Regions from separate parts of the Klebsiella sp. PK01 genome, predicted to be linked through region 3. Evidence: predicted binding sites of a transcription regulator. Region 3 holds the regulator's gene; each other region holds the start of a gene.

Region 1 (6,309 bases), on a different contig from region 3:
TATCATGCTGGAAGAGCTGCTGGCGCTGGGCGTGGCTGGCGCTGAGTATGACGCCTGGCTGATTCGTATCGGCGAAGGCGATCAGTTCTCCAGCGGCTTTGTCGAAGTGAACCCAAACTCGAAGATCCCGGCGCTGAGCGACCACTCCACCACTCCGCCGACCCGGGTATTTGAATCCGGCAGCATCCTGCTCTATCTGGCGGAAAAATTTGGTTTCTTCCTGCCGAAAGACCCGGCCGGGCGCACCGAAACGCTGAACTGGCTGTTCTGGCTACAGGGCGCAGCGCCGTTCCTCGGCGGCGGCTTTGGCCACTTCTATAACTATGCGCCGGTGAAAATCGAGTACGCCATCGACCGCTTTACCATGGAAGCGAAACGTCAGCTCGACGTGCTGGATAAGCAGCTGGCGCGCGGCCGCTTTGTGGCGGGGGAAGAGTACACCATCGCCGATATGGCGATCTGGCCGTGGTACGGCAACGTGGTGCTGGGCAACGTCTATAACGCCGCGGAATTCCTCGATGCCGGCAGTTACGTTAACGTGCTGCGCTGGGCGCAGGATGTGGGCAATCGCCCGGCGGTGAAGCGCGGACGGATGGTTAACCGCACCAATGGCCCGCTCGACGAGCAGTTGCACGAGCGCCACGACGCCCGCGATTTCGACACGCAGACCGAAGACAAGCGCCAGGCGTGATGCCCTTACCCGGCGGCGCGGAGCTGCCGGGTAAGTTGTCACATCAGTGTTTTACCTTGGTCAGGCGATCGAGATAGCCCATCACAAAGGCTGACAGCACAAATGTGAGATGGATAATGACGTACCACATCAGCTTGTTATCCGGCACGTTCTTCGCATCCATAAACACCCGCAGCAGATGAATGGAAGAGATAGCCACAATCGACGCCGCCACCTTGTTTTTCAGCGATGTCGCATCCATTTTGCCAAGCCAGTTGAGCTTCTCTTTACCTTCGTTAATATCCAGCGTCGAGACGAAGTTTTCATAACCGGAAAACATCACCATCACCAGCAGCCCGCCCACCAGCGTCATATCGACCAGCGAAAGCAGCGTCAGAATCAGATCCGACTCGCCGACGCTGAAGATATGCGGCAGGATGTGGAATATCTCCTGAAAAAATTTTATCGATAGCGCGATAAGCCCCAGCGAGAGGCCGAAATAAACCGGCGCCAGCAGCCAGCGCGAAGCATAAATAGCGTTTTCCAGAAAGCGTTCCATAAGGTCCTGTCAGTTTGTAAAAATGGCGGCCATTATATCGCAGCTGGTCCATATCAAAACGGTGTGCAGGCGGCGGGGAAATAAAAAAGGCCAACGCAGTGTTGGCCTTTCGGGAGATATCCTGGGGGAAATTACTTCGCTTTGACGGTCTCTTCGCCCACCAGACCAATTTTCAGGTAACCGGCCTGATGCAGCGTATCCATCACTTTCATCATCGTCTCGTAGTCGACGGTTTTGTCGGCGCGGAAGAACACGGTGGTGTCTTTCTTACCCTGAGTCAGCGCGTCCAGCGAGGCAATCACGCTCTCTTCGGTCACCGGATCGTTGCCGAGGAACATCGATTTGTCGGCTTTCACCGACAGATAAATCGGTTTTTCCGGACGCGGCTGCGGCTGGCTGGATGAGGCAGGCAGATTGACTTTGACGTCCACGGTGGCCAGCGGCGCCGCCACCATGAAGATAATCAACAGCACCAACATGACGTCGATAAACGGCGTCACGTTAATGTCGTGCATTTCGCCGTTATCATCGAGGTTTTCGTTAAAATGCATCGCCATAGCGGATCAACCTACCCGTAATTTCTGCGCCGGACGCAGCGGCTGAGAACCACTGGCGTTCAGGTCAAGGTCACGGCTTTGCAGCAGCATAATCTGCGCGGCCACATCGCCGAGAGAGGCTTTGTAGCTGGCAATCATGCGGGCGAAAACGTTGTAGATAACCACCGCCGGGATCGCGGCAAACAGACCAATCGCCGTTGCCAGCAGCGCTTCAGCGATACCCGGCGCGACAACCGCGAGGTTAGTGGTCTGCGTTTGCGCGATACCGATAAAGCTGTTCATGATGCCCCAGACGGTACCGAACAGGCCGACGAACGGAGAGATGGCGCCGATAGTCGCCAGATAACCGTTGCCGCGGCCCATATAGCGGCCAACCTGCGCCACGCGGCGCTCAAGGCGGAAACCGGTACGTTCTTTAATGCCTTCGTTGTCATCCACGCCTGCCGACAGTTCCAGCTCATTATTGGCTTCGTTAATCAGCTGAGTGGTCAGGCTTTTAGCATGGAATCCATTCGCGATAGTGTTAGCCTGATCGAGAGAACGCGCTTCGCTGAGCTGCTGCTGCTCACGCTTGAGGCGACGCTTGCTGGACAACATTTCGGCGCCCTTGCCGAAGAAGATAGCCCAGGTGACTACCGAAGCCAGAATCAAGCCAATCATCACAACCTTAACGACAATATCGGCGTGATGATACATACCCCAAACGGAGAGATCCGCCTGCATCAAATTATTACCCACACTGTTTCTCCAGGACGTCAATCACAAAAACTGAGCATAATAATATCAAAACGACATCGAATTGATAGTGGTTCTCATTAGTATTTACACTGTGCAGCAAATCACGTTTATTTTCTTTGCGCTTACGCAGTAAAAAAGCGGCTGACGCCGGTTTCGGGAAAATTTTTGCCTGTATCGTTTCCGGCCCGGTACACAAACCGGTATTCATGGTAGTTTAGACGTCCAGACGTATAAAAACAGGTTTCTATAACATGGCTGATAAACATCTTGATACCGCGCTGGTCAACGCCGGGCGCCGCAAAAAATATACTCAGGGTTCGGTGAATAGCGTTATCCAACGCGCCTCATCGCTGGTGTTTGATACCGTCGAGGCTAAAAAACACGCCACCCGTAACCGCGCCAAAGGCGAGCTGTTTTATGGCCGCCGCGGCACGCTAACCCACTTTTCGCTGCAGGAAGCCATGTGCGAACTGGAAGGCGGCGCTGGCTGCGCCCTCTTCCCCTGCGGCGCGGCCGCGGTCGCCAACACGATTCTGGCCTTCGTCGAACAGGGCGACCACGTGTTAATGACCAACACCGCCTATGAACCCAGCCAGGACTTCTGCACTAAGATCCTTGCGAAGCTCGGGGTGACGACCGGCTGGTTCGATCCGCTCATCGGCGCGGATATCGCCAACCTGATTCAACCCAATACTAAAGTCGTGTTTCTTGAATCCCCCGGTTCGATCACCATGGAAGTGCATGATGTGCCGGCCATCGTCGCCGCCGTGCGCCGCGTCGCGCCGCAAGCCATTATCATGATCGATAACACCTGGGCGGCAGGGGTACTGTTTAAAGCGCTCGATTTTGGTATCGATATCTCTATTCAGGCGGCAACGAAATATTTAATTGGCCACTCCGACGGGATGATCGGCACCGCGGTGGCCAACGCCCGCTGCTGGGAGCAATTATGTGAAAATGCCTATCTGATGGGCCAGATGGTCGATGCCGACACCGCCTACATGACCAGCCGCGGCTTGCGCACGCTTGGCGTCCGCCTGCGTCAGCATCATGAAAGCAGTCTGCGCGTCGCCGAATGGCTGGCGCAGCACCCTCAGGTGGCGCGAGTCAATCATCCGGCGCTGCCGGGCAGCAAGGGCCACGAGTTCTGGAAGCGCGATTTTAGCGGCAGCAGCGGTCTGTTCTCTTTCGTCCTTAATAAACGTCTGACCGACGCCGAACTGTCAGCCTATCTGGACAACTTCAGCCTGTTCAGCATGGCCTACTCGTGGGGCGGGTTCGAATCACTGATCCTCGCCAACCAGCCGGAACATATCGCGGCCATCCGCCCCGGGGCGGAAGTGGATTTCAGCGGCACTCTTATTCGACTGCACATAGGTTTAGAAAATGTTGACGATCTGCTGGCGGATTTAGCGGCAGGTTTCGCGCGTATCGTGTAAAGTGACAGGAAGTGGCAACAAAAGCGGACGCTTTCAGAAAAGCGGCCGCTTTTGTTGCGCCCGGGATCAAGGTGCTCGGGCCGCTTCAGGAGTACACTAGTCGAAAAACGGTACCACTTAGGAAAGTCCATGGTTGTCATTCAAGAGATTGTCGCCGCGCTGTGGCAACATGATTTTGCCGCATTGGCAAACCCTCACGTTGTGGGTTTTGTATATCTGGTCATGTTCGCGACCCTGTTTCTGGAAAACGGGCTGCTGCCGGCTTCATTTTTACCGGGCGATAGCCTGTTGCTGCTCGCCGGCGCGTTAATCGCCAAAGGCGTCATGGATTTTGTCCCCACTCTCGCCATTCTGACCGCCGCCGCCAGCCTCGGCTGCTGGCTGAGCTATTTACAGGGGCGCTGGCTGGGTAATACCACTATGGTGAAAGGCTGGCTGTCGCATCTGCCGCACAAATATCATCAGCGCGCCACCAACATGTTTGATAAACACGGCCTGCTGGCGCTGCTGGCCGGACGTTTTCTGGCGTTTGTCCGCACCCTGCTGCCAACCATGGCGGGTATTTCCGGCCTGCCGAACCGTCGTTTCCAGTTCTTTAACTGGCTCAGCGGTCTGCTGTGGGTTGGCGTCGTCACCGGTCTCGGCTATGCGCTGAGCATGATCCCATTCGTGAAAAACCACGAAGACCAGGTCATGACCTGCCTGATGATTTTACCGATCGCCCTGCTGGTAACCGGCCTCGTTGGTACGGTTATCGTCGTTATCAAGAAGAAATACTGCAGCGCCTGATTCACTCGCGCCGGATGGTCTCAAAATCCCCGGTAGCGCTGGCGCTTACCGGGGCTACAGGCGCCGCATCCTTATCAAATCCCCTGCATCGTGCGAATACGCGCGGCATCTTCACCCGGTGTAATACCAAAATAGCGTTTAAACTCACGGCTAAACTGCGAGGCGCTTTCATAGCCGACGCGCATCGCCGCCGCGCTGGCTTTCATGCCGTCATGAATCATCAGCATTCTGGCCTTATGAAGGCGATAGGTCTTCAAATACTGCAGCGGCGAGGTGCTGGTAACCGATTTAAAGTTATGGTGAAACGCCGAGACGCTCATATTCGCTTCCGCCGCCAGCTGGTCGACGCTGAGGTTTTCGGTGTACTGGCTTTCAATGCGCTTCAGGACGCGGCTAATCAGGCTAAAGTGCGTCTGCCGGCTCACCAGCGCCAGCAGCGCCCCGCCGCAGGGGCCAATCAGGACGTGATAAAGGATCTCGCGGATAATCTGTTTGCCGAGAATGCGCGCGTCCAGCGGTCGCTCCATCACGTCTAACAGGCGTTCCGCCGCACAGAGGATCTCTTCTGATAGCACCGCCGAGTTGATCCCGCTGGAAGCGACCGACGGCTGAAAAAGCTCATCTTCGCCGATATCCATCAGCAGCTCCTGCAACTGCAAAATATCGACATTCAACCGCATTCCCGCCAGCGGCACTTCCGGAGTCGCGAAGGTTTCGCATTCGAACGGTAGCGGGACGGTTAACAGTAAGTATTCGTTGGTGTCATAACGGAAGGTTCGTTCATTGATATAGCCAATTTTATGGCCGGAAAAGAGAAAAACGATCCCCGGCTGGTACATCACCGGCGTACGGGTGCCCGGCTGTGTCCCGTACAGCAGACGGATATCCGGCAGCAGGTCACTTAGCATTTCTTGCTTATCTTTCAGTTTGTTAACCTTGTCTGTTAATAGCTGGCATATCTCGGCACGGTTCATTTTCGCTGCTTCTCCGACGATTTTTCTACGTCCTTATTGTGCGTAGTTTCCTTCCTTTTCTCCAGCCAAATGGAGAAATGGGCAAGACAATGGCAGGAATGTGCATTGAGAGGAAACGGGCGCAGGAACACAATAGCCGCCATCGGGCAGAGAGTCGTCCTTTCTGCCGGGAGTTTCATCTTTATGAGGGCACCAGCCATGAATAACTTCAATTTACATACCCCAACCCGCATTCTGTTCGGCAAAGGCGCCATCGCCGACCTGCGCGAACAAATTCCAGCCGGCGCTCGCGTGCTGGTGACTTACGGCGGCGGTAGCGTGAAGAAAACCGGCGTACTGGATCAGGTACTGAGCGCGCTGGCTGGCTTTGACGTGCTGGAATTCGGCGGGATTGAGCCAAACCCGTCTTACGAAACGCTGATGAACGCGGTAAAACTCGCCCGCGAAGAGAAAGTGACCTTCCTGCTGGCGGTTGGCGGCGGTTCGGTGCTTGATGGCACCAAGTTTATCGCCGCGGCCGCGCACTATGACGCGAATATCGATCCGTGGGAAATTCTGGAAACCTACGGCAGCAAGATTACTC
Region 2 (6,309 bases), on a different contig from region 3:
GCTAGTATAGTGTTCGATGATGGTCGCCTGCGCCCCGCTCTCCAGCGCCAGATGATGACGATAGTGGGCAGTATTAAGCTCGTCGCCGGCCAGACCGCTGGTGATATGCATCAGCAGCAGCGGCTTTTCCGGGCGCTGGTTACGCTTCACGCTGATGCGAGTCACCGTCTGCGCCAGGCTTTCGGTGAGATGCAGAAACACTTCCGGCTGTACCGCTTCCGGCAGATGCTGGCGCTGGTTATCAACGCTGACGTCAAAACCGCTAGCGGCGAGATCGTCACTGAGCGCCGGGCTGAAGCGGCCATCGACAAACACCATCCGCCAGGCGTCGAGATTGAGCGCCAGCGCGTCGCGCTGCGCCACGCCGAGCGTCGCCGGGCTTGCAACAAAAGTGCCGCTTAGCAGCGTATCCAGCGGGGTGTATTTCCAGTTTTCATGTTTGCGCGTCGGCAGTCCCAGGCGCAACAGCTGCTGCAGATGCTGATTGGCCTGCGGCGTGCGCGCCTCGCCCTGTGCTTCAAACAGATGATGCCACTGCTGCAGCGCGTTACTGCTGTTCGCTAAGCCAGCCATAGCCCTGCTCCTCCAGTTGTTTAACCAGAGTAAAATCGCCTGACTTGACGATCCGCCCCTGATACAGCACGTGGACGTAATCCGGTTTGATGTAATCGAGGATACGCTGATAGTGGGTGACGATAATAAAGGCGCGTTTGCCGTCGCGCAGCGAGTTAACCCCCTCCGAGACAATCTTCAGGGCATCTATATCCAGCCCGGAATCCGATTCATCCAGGATACACAACTCAGGCTCAAGCACCGCCATTTGCAGAATATCGTTGCGTTTTTTCTCGCCGCCGGAGAAACCGACGTTCACCGAACGAGTTAGCAGATCTTCCGGCATCTTCAGCAGTTTGATCTTCTCTTCCATTAAATCCTGGAAATCGAAACGATCCAGCGCCTCCAGGCCGCGATAGCCGCGCACCGCATTGAGCGCGGTTTGCAGGAAAAATTGATTACTGACGCCGGGAATTTCCACCGGGTACTGAAAAGCCATAAAAATGCCCTCCCCGGCGCGATCCTCCGGGGCGAGTTCGAGCAGGTCTTTGCCCTTAAACTCGACGCTGCCGCCGGTGACTTCGTAATCCTCCCGTCCGGCGAGGGTCGCCGAGAGCGTACTTTTCCCTGAGCCGTTAGGGCCCATGATCGCGTGGACTTCGCCGGGGCGCACCTCAAGGTTCAGCCCGCGCAGGATCTCTTTGTCTTCTACGGCGACTTGCAAATCTTTAATACTTAACATCTTTTTTCCTTAATTATCAGCCGACGCTATGTTCAAGGCTAATAGCCAGCAATTTTTGCGCTTCGACGGCGAACTCCAGGGGCAATTCTGAGAACACGTCTTTACAGAATCCATTGACGATCATCGAGATCGCATCATCTTCGCTAATGCCGCGCTGCAGACAGTAGAACAGCTGATCTTCGCCAATACGCGAGGTGGTGGCTTCGTGTTCCAGCTGGGCGCTGTTATTGCGGCATTCGACATAGGGGAAGGTATGCGCCCCGCAGTCCGGGCCGATCAGCATCGAATCGCACTGGGTGAAGTTACGGGCGTTAGTGGCGGTCGGCATAATTTTGACCAGCCCGCGATAGCTGTTCTGGCTGTGTCCGGCGGAGATCCCTTTTGAGATAATGGTCGAGCGGGTGTTCTTGCCGATATGAATCATTTTGGTCCCGGTATCCGCCTGCTGATGGCCGCTGGTCAGCGCCACCGAGAAGAATTCGCCGATCGAGTTATCGCCGCGCAGGATGCAGCTCGGGTATTTCCAGGTAATAGCCGAACCGGTTTCCGACTGGGTCCACGACATCTTGCTGTTTTCGCCTTCGCACAGCGCGCGCTTGGTGACGAAGTTAAGGATGCCGCCGGTATTGTTATCGCCGGGGAACCAATTCTGCACGGTGGAGTACTTCACTTCTGCATCTTTATGGATGATGACTTCCACCACCGCCGCGTGCAGCTGATAGCTGTCGCGTACCGGCGCCGAGCAGCCTTCGATATAGCTCACATAGCTACCTTCGTCGGCGACCAGAATCGTACGTTCAAACTGGCCGGTTTTCTCGGCGTTAATACGGAAATAGGTCGACAGTTCCATTGGGCAGCGCACGCCTTTCGGCACGTAGATAAAGGTGCCATCAGAGGCGACCGCGGCGTTCAGCGCGGCGAAAAAGTTGTCGTTGCCCGGCACTACGGTACCAAGGTACTTTTTCACCAGTTCTGGATGATCGTGAATCGCTTCGCCAAAGGAGCAGAAGATGATCCCCTGCTCCGCCAGCTTCTCGCGGTAGGTGGTCGCCACCGATACCGAGTCGAAAATGGCGTCCACCGCCACTTCTTTGCCTTCACGCACCGGTACGCCAAGCAGGTTAAAGGCTTCCTCGACTTCATTCGTCAGGAAGGTATTCGCCCCGGTTTGCTGTACCGCGCCGGGTTCCGAGGCGCAGGTGTCATCGCAGTTACCGCAGGATGGCGCCGAGTAGTAGCTGTAATCCTGATAATTGAGCTTATCGTAATGCGCTTTCAGCCAGTGCGGCTCTTCCATCTCCTGCCACGCCTTAAAAGCGTTGAGACGAAATTCGAGCATCCAATCCGGTTCATTACGACGCGCGGAAATCGCGCGAACCACCTCTTCGTTAATGCCTTTGGCCAGCTCATCGGTTTGTAGCTGAGTAAAGAAGCCTTCTTTATAGTTGAGCGGGCCGCCGGTCCAGCTTTTGACATCGTCAGTTGCTTCAGTATTTCGAGACATAGTTACTCCGCCTGCACCCCGAAGCTTTCGCCGCAGCCGCATTCGTGCTGCGCTTTCGGGTTATGAAACTTGAATATTTCATTTAAGCCTTCGCGAACATAATCCAGTTCGGTGCCATCAATAAACGGCATCGCCTGCAGCGGCGCAAACAGCTTCGCGCCGTCGCGCTCAAACAGCAGGTCGTCGTCCGCCGGTTCGGCAATCATCTCCAGCACGTAGCCAAAACCGGCGCAGCCGCTGGTTTTGATTCCCAGACGTAGCCCCTGCTTGTCCGGCTGTTTATGCATCAGTTCGCGGATATGGGCTGCCGCCGCGGGGGTCATCGTCAGCCCCTGCCAGTTAAAATCGTCGGGATTAAAGGTGCTTGTTTGTAATTCCATCGCTCTACCTCATCGATTGCCGCTATCGGGCCCTACCCTCATGTTAGTGATAATGATTATCACTTCAACCCTGCGGGAACAGGGGTATTCGGCCATTTCGCCCCTTTTTACGCTTTTCTATAAGCATAGACCCTGGTCGAGAGGTTATCAGGCCGCATTTTTTGCAATTAATAGATTGATAAATAATAAGTTATTAGGATAAGCGCGTAGATAAAGTGGCAATGAAGAAAGATGTATCGAAAATACCTATTTATTGAATAGGCAAAAGGCCCGTCTATGTGGTAGCCACAGGCGACTTCCTTGCCAGCGTCAGGATTGAGAACGCCTGTGCCTTCAGGATGTCATCAAAGTGAAAATAATAGTAAATAGCTATAGAAAATAGCGTTTCTGCCGCTGGAATTCGGAATTTAATGCCACCTCTATTATGAACCATCATTCGGTTATACTTTTTGTTATCTGACGCGTATTTTTTACTAGGATTTTTCCTGGTAGAGAGGTAGATTCTTCGCCATAACAATAAAATCGCCGATCTTCATTCCTGAGGATATCTCAAATGGAAAATTTATTTTTCGTTATTATTGTGATAATTCTTTTGTTACTTGCCGTTGCTGTTTTCATCTCCTATATCAAGGATCGAAAAAAACAAAAAAACACATTCAAAAAGAAATATTAATAACTCAAATATTATTCCCCACTTCTATCAAAAGACTTTCCATTATAATTTTCAATCATGCCCCGTCACAGGGGCATACAGACACAACAAGAAAAGCCCCCCCACGCTGACGCTCTTCGCCATGCCTTTAATGACTTTTCCATAGAATATTTATTGCACCACGGTAAGTGACTCGCTGGCGAAGAAAACAATGATATAAACCCCATTGTAAAAAACCGCTACAAGCAATGCCCAATGCAGACTATCGATTATCATTTTTGTGGTAAATAAACCAGAAACATTGACACAAAATAATAAGTGTCGCTCAAGACCAGAAATATTCATGGCCAATTCCTCATGAACTTTCGCCGGGCATATTACTGGTTCAAGAATACTTCCGATTCAGTTTTTTTCGTCCTAAAGAGAGCCCGGCATAACTAGACGCTATGTCTGGCCAAACATGCCACATACTTTTTCCCCGATTGACGTACGATTTCTTGGGCATTAACCAGAATTTCCCGCCCTTCAAACGCGCCGTAGATTTGACTAAACTTCACCCCGTCGAGACGTCGGAGGATATCACTCACCGTGGCAGCCGGCAGCGGCAGCATATTGGGATAACTCCACATGAAAGAAACGGCGTTAGCTCCCGGCGCAACCTGGACTATATCGCCGGATAATAGCAGGCCGTCGCCCTGCGCCCAGTGCAGGACGCAGCCACCAGCAAAATGCCCACCAAGGCGGATCAGACTGGCATCGGCCGTCAGTTGCAGACTATCGCCCTCCCAGAAGGTAATCCACGGGCTGTCGCGCATGACCCACTGGCGGTCATCCCCATGCAGATAGATTGGCGCCTTGAACTCCGCCGCCCAATCCTGCATACAACTGTAGTAATGCGGATGTGAGATAGCGATGGCCTTCAGGCCGCCCAGCGCGGAAACCAACGTTTTTGTCGCCTCATCGAGGTTGGCGATGCAGTCCCACAGAATATTACCCTGCGGCGTGCGCAGCAGAAATGCACGCTGGTTAATGGCAAAACTGGGGATGGTGCGAATGCTAAAAAGCCCACTGTTATGCTGCTGCCACTTATTGTTATGCGATGCGGTAAGCTTATTTAACGTAATCCACTGCTGCCCGCCCACAGGAACAAATTGACGCTCGTCTTCGCAGATCGGGCAATGTTGTTGTGTAGGGCCTCCGCTAAATTCATAGGAGGTACCGCAAGCTTTGCAAAGCGTAATTGTCATATCTCCCTCTCTGTTCCATGATGCAATAACAAGCGTGCCACCACTTCTTTTAACTATATGACAGATGGCGCGTGATGCAACGACCTACCGAGTTTGGTAGCGTTCTGCGTTTTTTATCGTTTGGCTTAACGGGCATAATCAACCGGCGGCAATAGATGAATGATGGACGGGGAAGGCATGCGCAAAATTTCAGCATTAATATTAATGGGGTTACTTACCGGCTGCTCGGTTAACGCGCCGCAAAGCGCGCAATACAATGCCGAATACTCCCAGCGCCGGGATATACGCACGCAGAACGTATATCGATTTAAGATCAAACCGCTTCAATCCAGCGGCGGAAAGTATTGGGGCGCGGATAATTTAACGCAGGTTTTTTACGTCAGTGATAAAAATGCCGCAACCGTTGAATTACGCTTCAACTACCCTACCGCAACGCTACAGGCCTCATCGTTAGACGGACAAGGGAAAGTAGTAAGCACTCAAACGTTCATCCTGTTAGCCGAATCCGCGGCGCCGCCATCGGGTTCGGACAAGAAGTACTTATACCTGACAAAAAGTGGCGAGTTACTGAGCAAATGGAAAAACTGTACGCCGGATATGAGCGTGGCTTGTAGTTGGGGAGGTCATCAAATATTTATCACCCGCAGCGCCGATCTGGCAGTGCAGTATGCAACCGGTGGTGCAGGTTTAGCTTTTCTGCTGATTCCATTTTACACATCCGAAGCCCGACTACAGATTTTCCCCAAAGCGCCAATCGACGCTGCTGGCAATTAATAGCAAGCCTTGTTTGCAGAACGATTCAATTTTGTGATGAAGTGAGTTAATTCTTAAAAGCAGGGTTGGTTAAGTCTGCGTTTACTCATGTACAATTGACGTCGTTGATGAATACTTGCCGGAGCAACGCTGGGCTATTATTTACGGGAGCTTGTGTCTTACAGGATGATTGATATCAGTATTATGTCGATGTGCATGGTAGTGCTGCTGGTGATGAGCGTGTTACTGGAGTAACCATCCCCCCTTCCCCTACCGTTTTTGTTAGCTTATTTTACCACTGAATTGGGCATAAAATTGTCCAGCCGCTTCTCCAGCCGGGAAGCGGTCGGGCTGCGCCTTAACATCCGGCAAAACGGTGTTTACGCCCTTTGTAAGGAAGCATCCGAAAAATTTGCCAAAATGGGTTCGCCCGCCGGTATCCAGCGGGCTTTTTTTGTTTGCTTGCGGCTATCATGAGC
Region 3 (6,309 bases):
TGGCCTGGGCGCCCGGAAATACCGGCGGCATAAATTGTCCAACGGCTTTGCTGTCGATGATCGAATAGCCGATTTGCCCCGGCTGGTGGGCGACCAGACGGCCCCAGATGGCGTAACGTTTGGGCCAGAAATCTTCCCCTTCATCATAAAAGCGCTCGGCATCGCGGTTCACCACCACCCCCAGCGACACGCAGTCGACGCGGGTACAGATGCCGCCGTCATAGAGCGGCGCCCGGGCGTCAATGGCGACGCAGTGCGACTGTGAAGGATCGCCGATGATATCGGCCCCGGCATCGATCATAAATTTGAGCAGCACTCCCTGATTAAAACGGGTGCCGCGGATGAGAAAGTTGTCTGCAGGCCATTCGCCGCGCTCATTTTGCCCCCAGGCTTCGCGCAGCCACTCGCGGTTAGATTCAAAACCGCCGGCGGCGAGCACGCAGGTTTTAGCGGCGATCCGCTCAGTGCCTGCCAGCGCGGCGACGAATTCGCCATCACGTAATTCAAGCGCCTGTACCGGGGTGTTATAGCGGATCTGTACGCCCATCTGTTCGGCGCTGCGGTAATAGGCATTGACCAGGGCTTTGCCGCCGCCCATAAAAAAGGCGTTAGTGCGGGCGACGTGCAGGGCGCCGGATAACGGCGGTTGAAAGTTAACGCCATGGCGGCGCATCCAGTCCCGACAGTGCGACGAGGTGCGGATCACCAGACGGGCCAGCGCTTCGTTGGTATTGCCGTCGGTAACGCGCAGCAGATCCTGCCAGTATTCTTCTTCCGGATAGCTGTCGACTAAGACATCCTGCGGCGCATCGTGCATACAACGCAGATTACGCGTGTGCTGAGAGTTACCGCCCCGCCATTCCCGCGGCGCGGCTTCCAGCAGCAGTACGGATGCGCCTGCTTCCCGGGCGGTTAAGGCGGCGCATAACGCGGCGTTGCCGCCGCCAATCACCAGTACATCCACCATTATCGGCTCCATTACGCTTTGACTAATTGTTAAATTTGTAATGGAAATGTAAGGTGCAGGGGGCGGCAGGCGCTATGGCGTGAAGCTAAAGGGGGGTTTAGTGTGTGTAAAGGCTGGCGCCCGGCCAGTTGCCGGATTCAACTAGCTGGCGCATGACTTTTGCCAGCATTACCCGTGCCGCAAGGCCTGCCGGGGTGAGTTCGTCATCGGAAAGACTGACCAGAAAATTCGGTCGGCTAAGTACCGGATTATCGACGCCGATCACTCTTAGCGCCTGGCTGTCGAGATGAGAAATCGCCGCGCCCGGCTGCAGCGTGGCGCCGAGCCCGTCACGAACGGCGCGCATCAGCAGGGCCAGGCCATCGATTTCAGCCACCACGTCAACGTTGATGGCGTGCTCCTGGCAAATAGCGTCCAGCCTGCCGCGCAGGCCATGCCCCTGGCTTGGCATAATCAGCGGGATGGCGGCCAGTTGGTTCGGGGAGATGCTATCGCCGGGCAGCGGCGCCAGCACGTCATGGGCGCCAATCAGGAACAGACGTTCCTCAAGAATGGGTCGGGCGCTCCAGCGCAGGATCTTCTCTTTCTGGAAAACGATGGCTAAATCGAGCTGGCGGGTGTTGATCATCCGTTCCAGATTGCCGGAGAGGCTCTCCACCAGGTGCAGGCGGACGTCGGCGTAGCTTTCGCGCATGGCGTTGATAAAAGGTACGCCCAGTACAGAAGCGGTGCTCGGCGCCATACCGACGCTGACGTGACCGGAAAGGCGCGCTTCACGCGCGGCGAGAATTGCATCGTCAGCATGGCGCAGCGCCAGTTGCGCCTGCGAGTAAAAGGCGAGGCCGGCGCTGGTGGGCATTACGCCGCGCGAAGTCCGTTGCAGCAGGCGGATAGCGAGTTCATTTTCCAGACGCGCCATTTGCTGGCTGAGCGCAGAGACGCCAATATTCAGATCGAGCGCGGCGCGGCCCATACTGCCGGTTTCCACAATGCGGACAAAATAGCGTAGCTGGCGCAGCTCCATATTGACTCTCCGTACAAGGCGTTATGCTCTGACAGAATACGCATGCCGGCGGATTTCGCCCATAAAAAAGCCAACCTTGAGGTTGGCTTTTTACGACAAACGAGACGGGAAATTATTTATTCACCGCATCGTGGGCATGTTCATCTTCGCGGCAGTCGCCTTCCGCACAGTGGCCGTACAGGTACAGGCTGTGGTTGGTTAAGCGGATGCCGTGTTGCGCAGCAATTTCACGTTGGCGGGATTCGATAGAATCATCGCTGAACTCGATCACTTTGCCGCAATCGAGGCAAATCAGGTGATCGTGGTGGTGCTGCTGAGTCAGCTCGAATACGGATTTACCGCCTTCGAAGTTGTGACGAGTCACGATGCCTGCATCGTCGAACTGGTTCAGCACGCGGTAAACGGTAGCCAGACCAATCTCTTCACCCATATCGATCAGGCGTTTATATAAATCTTCCGCACTGACGTGATGGTTATCCGGTTCCTGCAACACTTCCAGAATTTTCAGTCGGGGAAGTGTGACTTTCAGGCCAGCCTTCTTTAATGCGATATTGTTGTCAGTCATGCGGAATCTGTCCTGTTGCTAAAGATCGGCTTCCTTCAAAGGGAAGCAATACAGAGAATCACCCGATGTAATGCGTCTCATTATAGAGCTGCAACTCTGAAATGAAAACTGCAACCATCGCGCCTTGTAAGCTGTCAAAAACGAATTACCAGCTACAAACTGTGTCACGTGACCTCGTGGAATCAGAGGACATTGTACAGATATGTGATGAAAAGTTAAAAACTTGTAGCTATTAGTTTGATTGCTTTTATCTATTAATTCAGCGCAGCTTAATAGCTGCGCTGTTTGATTCTTAGGCGTTTTTGATTTCTTCCAGATGCAGCTCTTCGGAAATCTGCTTCACCCACTTCTCAACGCGCTCGTTGGTCAGTTCCGGCTGACGGTCTTCATCAATCGCCAGACCTACGAAGTGATCGTCGTCTGCCAGGCCTTTAGAAGCTTCAAAGTGGTAGCCCGCGGTCGGCCAGTGGCCAACGATGGTTGCGCCGCGCGGTTCAATGATGTCACGAATGGTGCCCAGCGCATCGCAGAAGTATTCTGCGTAATCTTCCTGGTCGCCGCAGCCAAACACGGCTACCAGCTTACCGTTGAAGTCGATCTCTTCCAGCGTCGGGAAGAAGTCGTCCCAGTCGCACTGCGCTTCGCCGTAGTACCAGGTTGGGATGCCGAGCAGCAGAATATCGTGGCTTTCCAGATCTTCTTTGCTGCTCTTGGCAATGTCGTGAACTTCAGCAACGTCTTTACCGAGCTGCTTTTGGATCATTTTTGCAATATTTTCGGTGTTGCCGGTGTCGCTGCCAAAAAAGATGCCGATGATTGCCATGAGTAAAATAACCTCTTGAAACTTAATGATGTGGTAGTGGCATTATGCCTACAGTTAACGGCAATCATAGCAGAACAGGGAAGGGCGCGGAAACAGCAATAACGTCCTGGTGCACACTCTGCTACATGAAAGCGATTTTTTTGCGTTTTTCAGACTTCGCCCTGGTTACGCAGGCAGGCCAGTTGGTGCATCAGCATCTCTTCGATAAGATCGCTGCGGCTCATGTTGCGGGCTTCCGCCAGCTCATTAAGCGCGTCGACCGCATCGGCGTTGAGCTTCAACTCAACGCGCTTCAAGCCGCGAACTTTATCGCGTTTGAGCTGATTGCGTTTGTTGATGCGCAGTTGTTCATCGCGCGAAAGCGGATTGGTTTTCGGTCTACCCGGGCGACGCTCATTTGCGAACAAATCTAATGTCGTTCGGTCCGTTTGTTCTTTTGCCATGATTCAGAGTGACTTCGGGGAAACAAGCTGCCGGGCTATAGCCGGCGCAGATAGCGCGCCATAATACATCAGGCGAACCGCCGCGCCAACGACCGCGGGCATTATGCCGCGCGGTCGGGCGTTTTTTAGCCACTCAGGCTTCAATTGTGCTCAGATAACGGCGAATTGCGCGTAAAACCGCCTCGGGTTTTTCCGCATGCACCCAGTGTCCGGCGCCGGCAATGACGTGAGCGCGGGCCTGCGGGAATTGCGCCAGCAGCGCGTCGCGGTATTCATCGGTAACATAAGGGGAGTTGCCGCCGGGAATAAATTGCGCCGGGTGCGGCCAGGCTGGCACCGTTTCCCAGCCGACAATATGCGGGTATTGATCCCACAGCGCCGGCACGTTGAAGCGCCACGCGCCGTCGACAAAGGATTTCAGCAGAAACTGAATGACGCCTTCTTCATTTATATGCTCGCGCATCACCTGCGCCGCCTGCTGGCGGGTGCTGGCGGCGGATTCGCTGACGGCGTTAATCGCCGCGAAGATCTCATCATGACGGCGGACGTGATAAGCCACCGGCGCAATATCAATCGCCACCAGCCCGGCGATGCGATCCGGCGCCAGCGCGGTCAGCGCCATCACCGCTTTGCCGCCCATTGAATGGCCGATAAAGGTCGCTTTCTCTATCTGATGATCGTCAAGAGTATCCAACAGATCCTGCGCCATCGCGCGGTAGGTCATCTCCGGCGAACGCGGCGATAAGCCGTGGTTGCGCATATCGACCTGCAATATATCGTAGTCGGCGACCAGATCGCGGGCGAGGATCCCAAGGTTGTCCAGGCTGCCGAACAGGCCGTGTACCAGGACGATTGGGGATTTATTGTGCGGGTTTTGTGCAGATTGCGCTCGGCTATTTAATTTCATGGCAAAGTTCTTTTTTTCGCTCCGTCGGGTTAGGGTATTATGTTGGACATTCTGCCATTAGGCTGCAAGACCCGGAAGCATTCTGAGTTTTACCGCCATCCTGGTTTGACGCTATTCGCGGTTGGGATTTGTCCTCTATCTGATGCCTTTTGCGCAGTAGTGTGAAAGACAAAGGATAGTTAATCCCGACGACTTGTATTCAGAAACAAAGAAATCGCACTGGATTAAGATGAAAACAATCGAAGTTGATGATGAGCTCTACCGCTATATTGCCAGCCACACTCTGCATATCGGCGAGAGCGCATCCGACATTTTACGGCGCATGCTGAAATTTACCGCCGTTTCTCAGCCTGCATCTGGCGCGCCTGCGGCGAAAGCCGCGCCGGCGGCTGCTCCTGCGGCGGCGCCAGTCGTCGAAGCGAAGCCGGCCAACCCGGTTAAAGATAAAGTCCGCGCCATGCGCGAACTGCTGTTATCTGACGAATACGCTGAACAAAAGCGCGCGGTTAACCGCTTCATGCTGGTATTGACTACGCTTTACTCGTTAGACAGTAAGGCTTTTTCAGAAGCCACTGAATCTCTGCACGGGCGCACCCGCGTATACTTCGCCGAAGATTCACGGACGCTGCTGAAAAGCGGTAATCAGACCAAACCGAAACAGGTTCCTGGTACGCCGTGGTGGGTTATCACCAATACTAATACCGGCCGTAAATGCAGCATGATCGAACACATCATGCAATCAATGCAGTTCCCTGCGGAGCTGATTGAAAAGGTTTGCGGCACGATCTAGTTAATTAAACTTTGCACCAGAAGGATCAGGCAATGGCAATCGATAAACGTGCGGGTCAGCCGGCACAACAGAGTGATTTGATTAACGTCGCCCAGCTGACCGCTCAGTACTATGTGCTGAAGCCGGAAGCGGGTAATGCGGAGCATGCGGTTAAGTTCGGCACCTCCGGCCATCGCGGTAGCGCAGGGCGCCACAATTTCAATGAGCAGCATATTCTGGCGATTGCGCAGGCGATTGCGGAAAACCGCGCGAAAAATGGTATCACCGGCCCGTGCTACGTGGGTAAGGATACCCACGCTTTATCCGAACCGGCATTCATTTCCGTGCTGGAAGTGCTGGCGGCGAACGGTGTTGATGTGATCGTTCAGGAAAACAACGGTTTCACTCCGACGCCGGCGGTCTCCAACGCGATTCTGGTGCATAACAAAAAAGGCGGCCCGCTGGCGGATGGTATTGTGATCACTCCATCGCACAACCCGCCGGAAGATGGCGGTATCAAATACAACCCGCCAAATGGCGGCCCGGCTGATACCAACGTGACGAAAGTGGTGGAGAACCGCGCTAATGAACTGCTGGCCGCCGGTCTGCAGGGTGTGAAGCGTATCTCTCTCGACGCCGCGCTGGCGTCCGGCCACGTAAAAGAGCAGGACCTGGTGCAGCCGTTTATTGAAGGGCTGGCGGATATCGTCGATATGGCGGCTATCCAGAAAGCGGGCCTGAAACTGGGCGTCGATCCGTTGGGCGGCTCGGGTATCGAATACTGGAAACGTATCGGCGAGCACTACAAGCT

What was found. The regulator Fur, encoded in region 3, represses iron uptake genes when iron is present. The targets are predictions, from matches to a motif close to ATAATAATGAGAACNACTATCAA.
Region 1: the regulator Fur is predicted to act here: its motif matches at 2,586-2,608, upstream of exbB (tol-pal system-associated acyl-CoA thioesterase).
Region 2: the regulator Fur is predicted to act here: its motif matches at 3,219-3,241, upstream of sufA (Fe-S cluster assembly scaffold SufA).

What each region holds. Positions count from the first base shown of each region.
Region 1 is NZ_JBYEZM010000003.1:484,045-490,353, forward strand. It holds gene yghU (glutathione-dependent disulfide-bond oxidoreductase) at 1-691, shown strand, start outside; gene AC22LX_RS11925 (TIGR00645 family protein) at 735-1,229, opposite strand; gene exbD (TonB system transport protein ExbD) at 1,361-1,786, opposite strand; gene exbB (tol-pal system-associated acyl-CoA thioesterase) at 1,793-2,524, opposite strand; gene metC (cystathionine beta-lyase) at 2,776-3,963, shown strand; gene yghB (DedA family general envelope maintenance protein YghB) at 4,093-4,752, shown strand; gene AC22LX_RS11950 (AraC family transcriptional regulator) at 4,827-5,726, opposite strand; gene yqhD (alcohol dehydrogenase) at 5,925-6,309, shown strand, end outside.
Region 2 is NZ_JBYEZM010000001.1:851,243-857,551, forward strand. It holds gene sufD (Fe-S cluster assembly protein SufD) at 1-573, opposite strand, end outside; gene sufC (Fe-S cluster assembly ATPase SufC) at 548-1,294, opposite strand; gene sufB (Fe-S cluster assembly protein SufB) at 1,311-2,798, opposite strand; gene sufA (Fe-S cluster assembly scaffold SufA) at 2,801-3,178, opposite strand; gene AC22LX_RS04125 (small membrane protein) at 3,732-3,851, shown strand; gene AC22LX_RS04130 (hypothetical protein) at 4,002-4,175, opposite strand; gene AC22LX_RS04135 (MBL fold metallo-hydrolase) at 4,268-5,077, opposite strand; gene AC22LX_RS04140 (hypothetical protein) at 5,255-5,851, shown strand.
Region 3 is NZ_JBYEZM010000004.1:484,153-490,461, forward strand. It holds gene tcuA (FAD-dependent tricarballylate dehydrogenase TcuA) at 1-967, opposite strand, end outside; gene tcuR (tricarballylate utilization LysR family transcriptional regulator TcuR) at 1,065-1,991, opposite strand; gene fur (ferric iron uptake transcriptional regulator) at 2,104-2,556, opposite strand; gene fldA (flavodoxin FldA) at 2,849-3,379, opposite strand; gene ybfE (LexA regulated protein) at 3,529-3,822, opposite strand; gene ybfF (esterase) at 3,956-4,729, opposite strand; gene seqA (replication initiation negative regulator SeqA) at 4,959-5,519, shown strand; gene pgm (phosphoglucomutase (alpha-D-glucose-1,6-bisphosphate-dependent)) at 5,552-6,309, shown strand, end outside.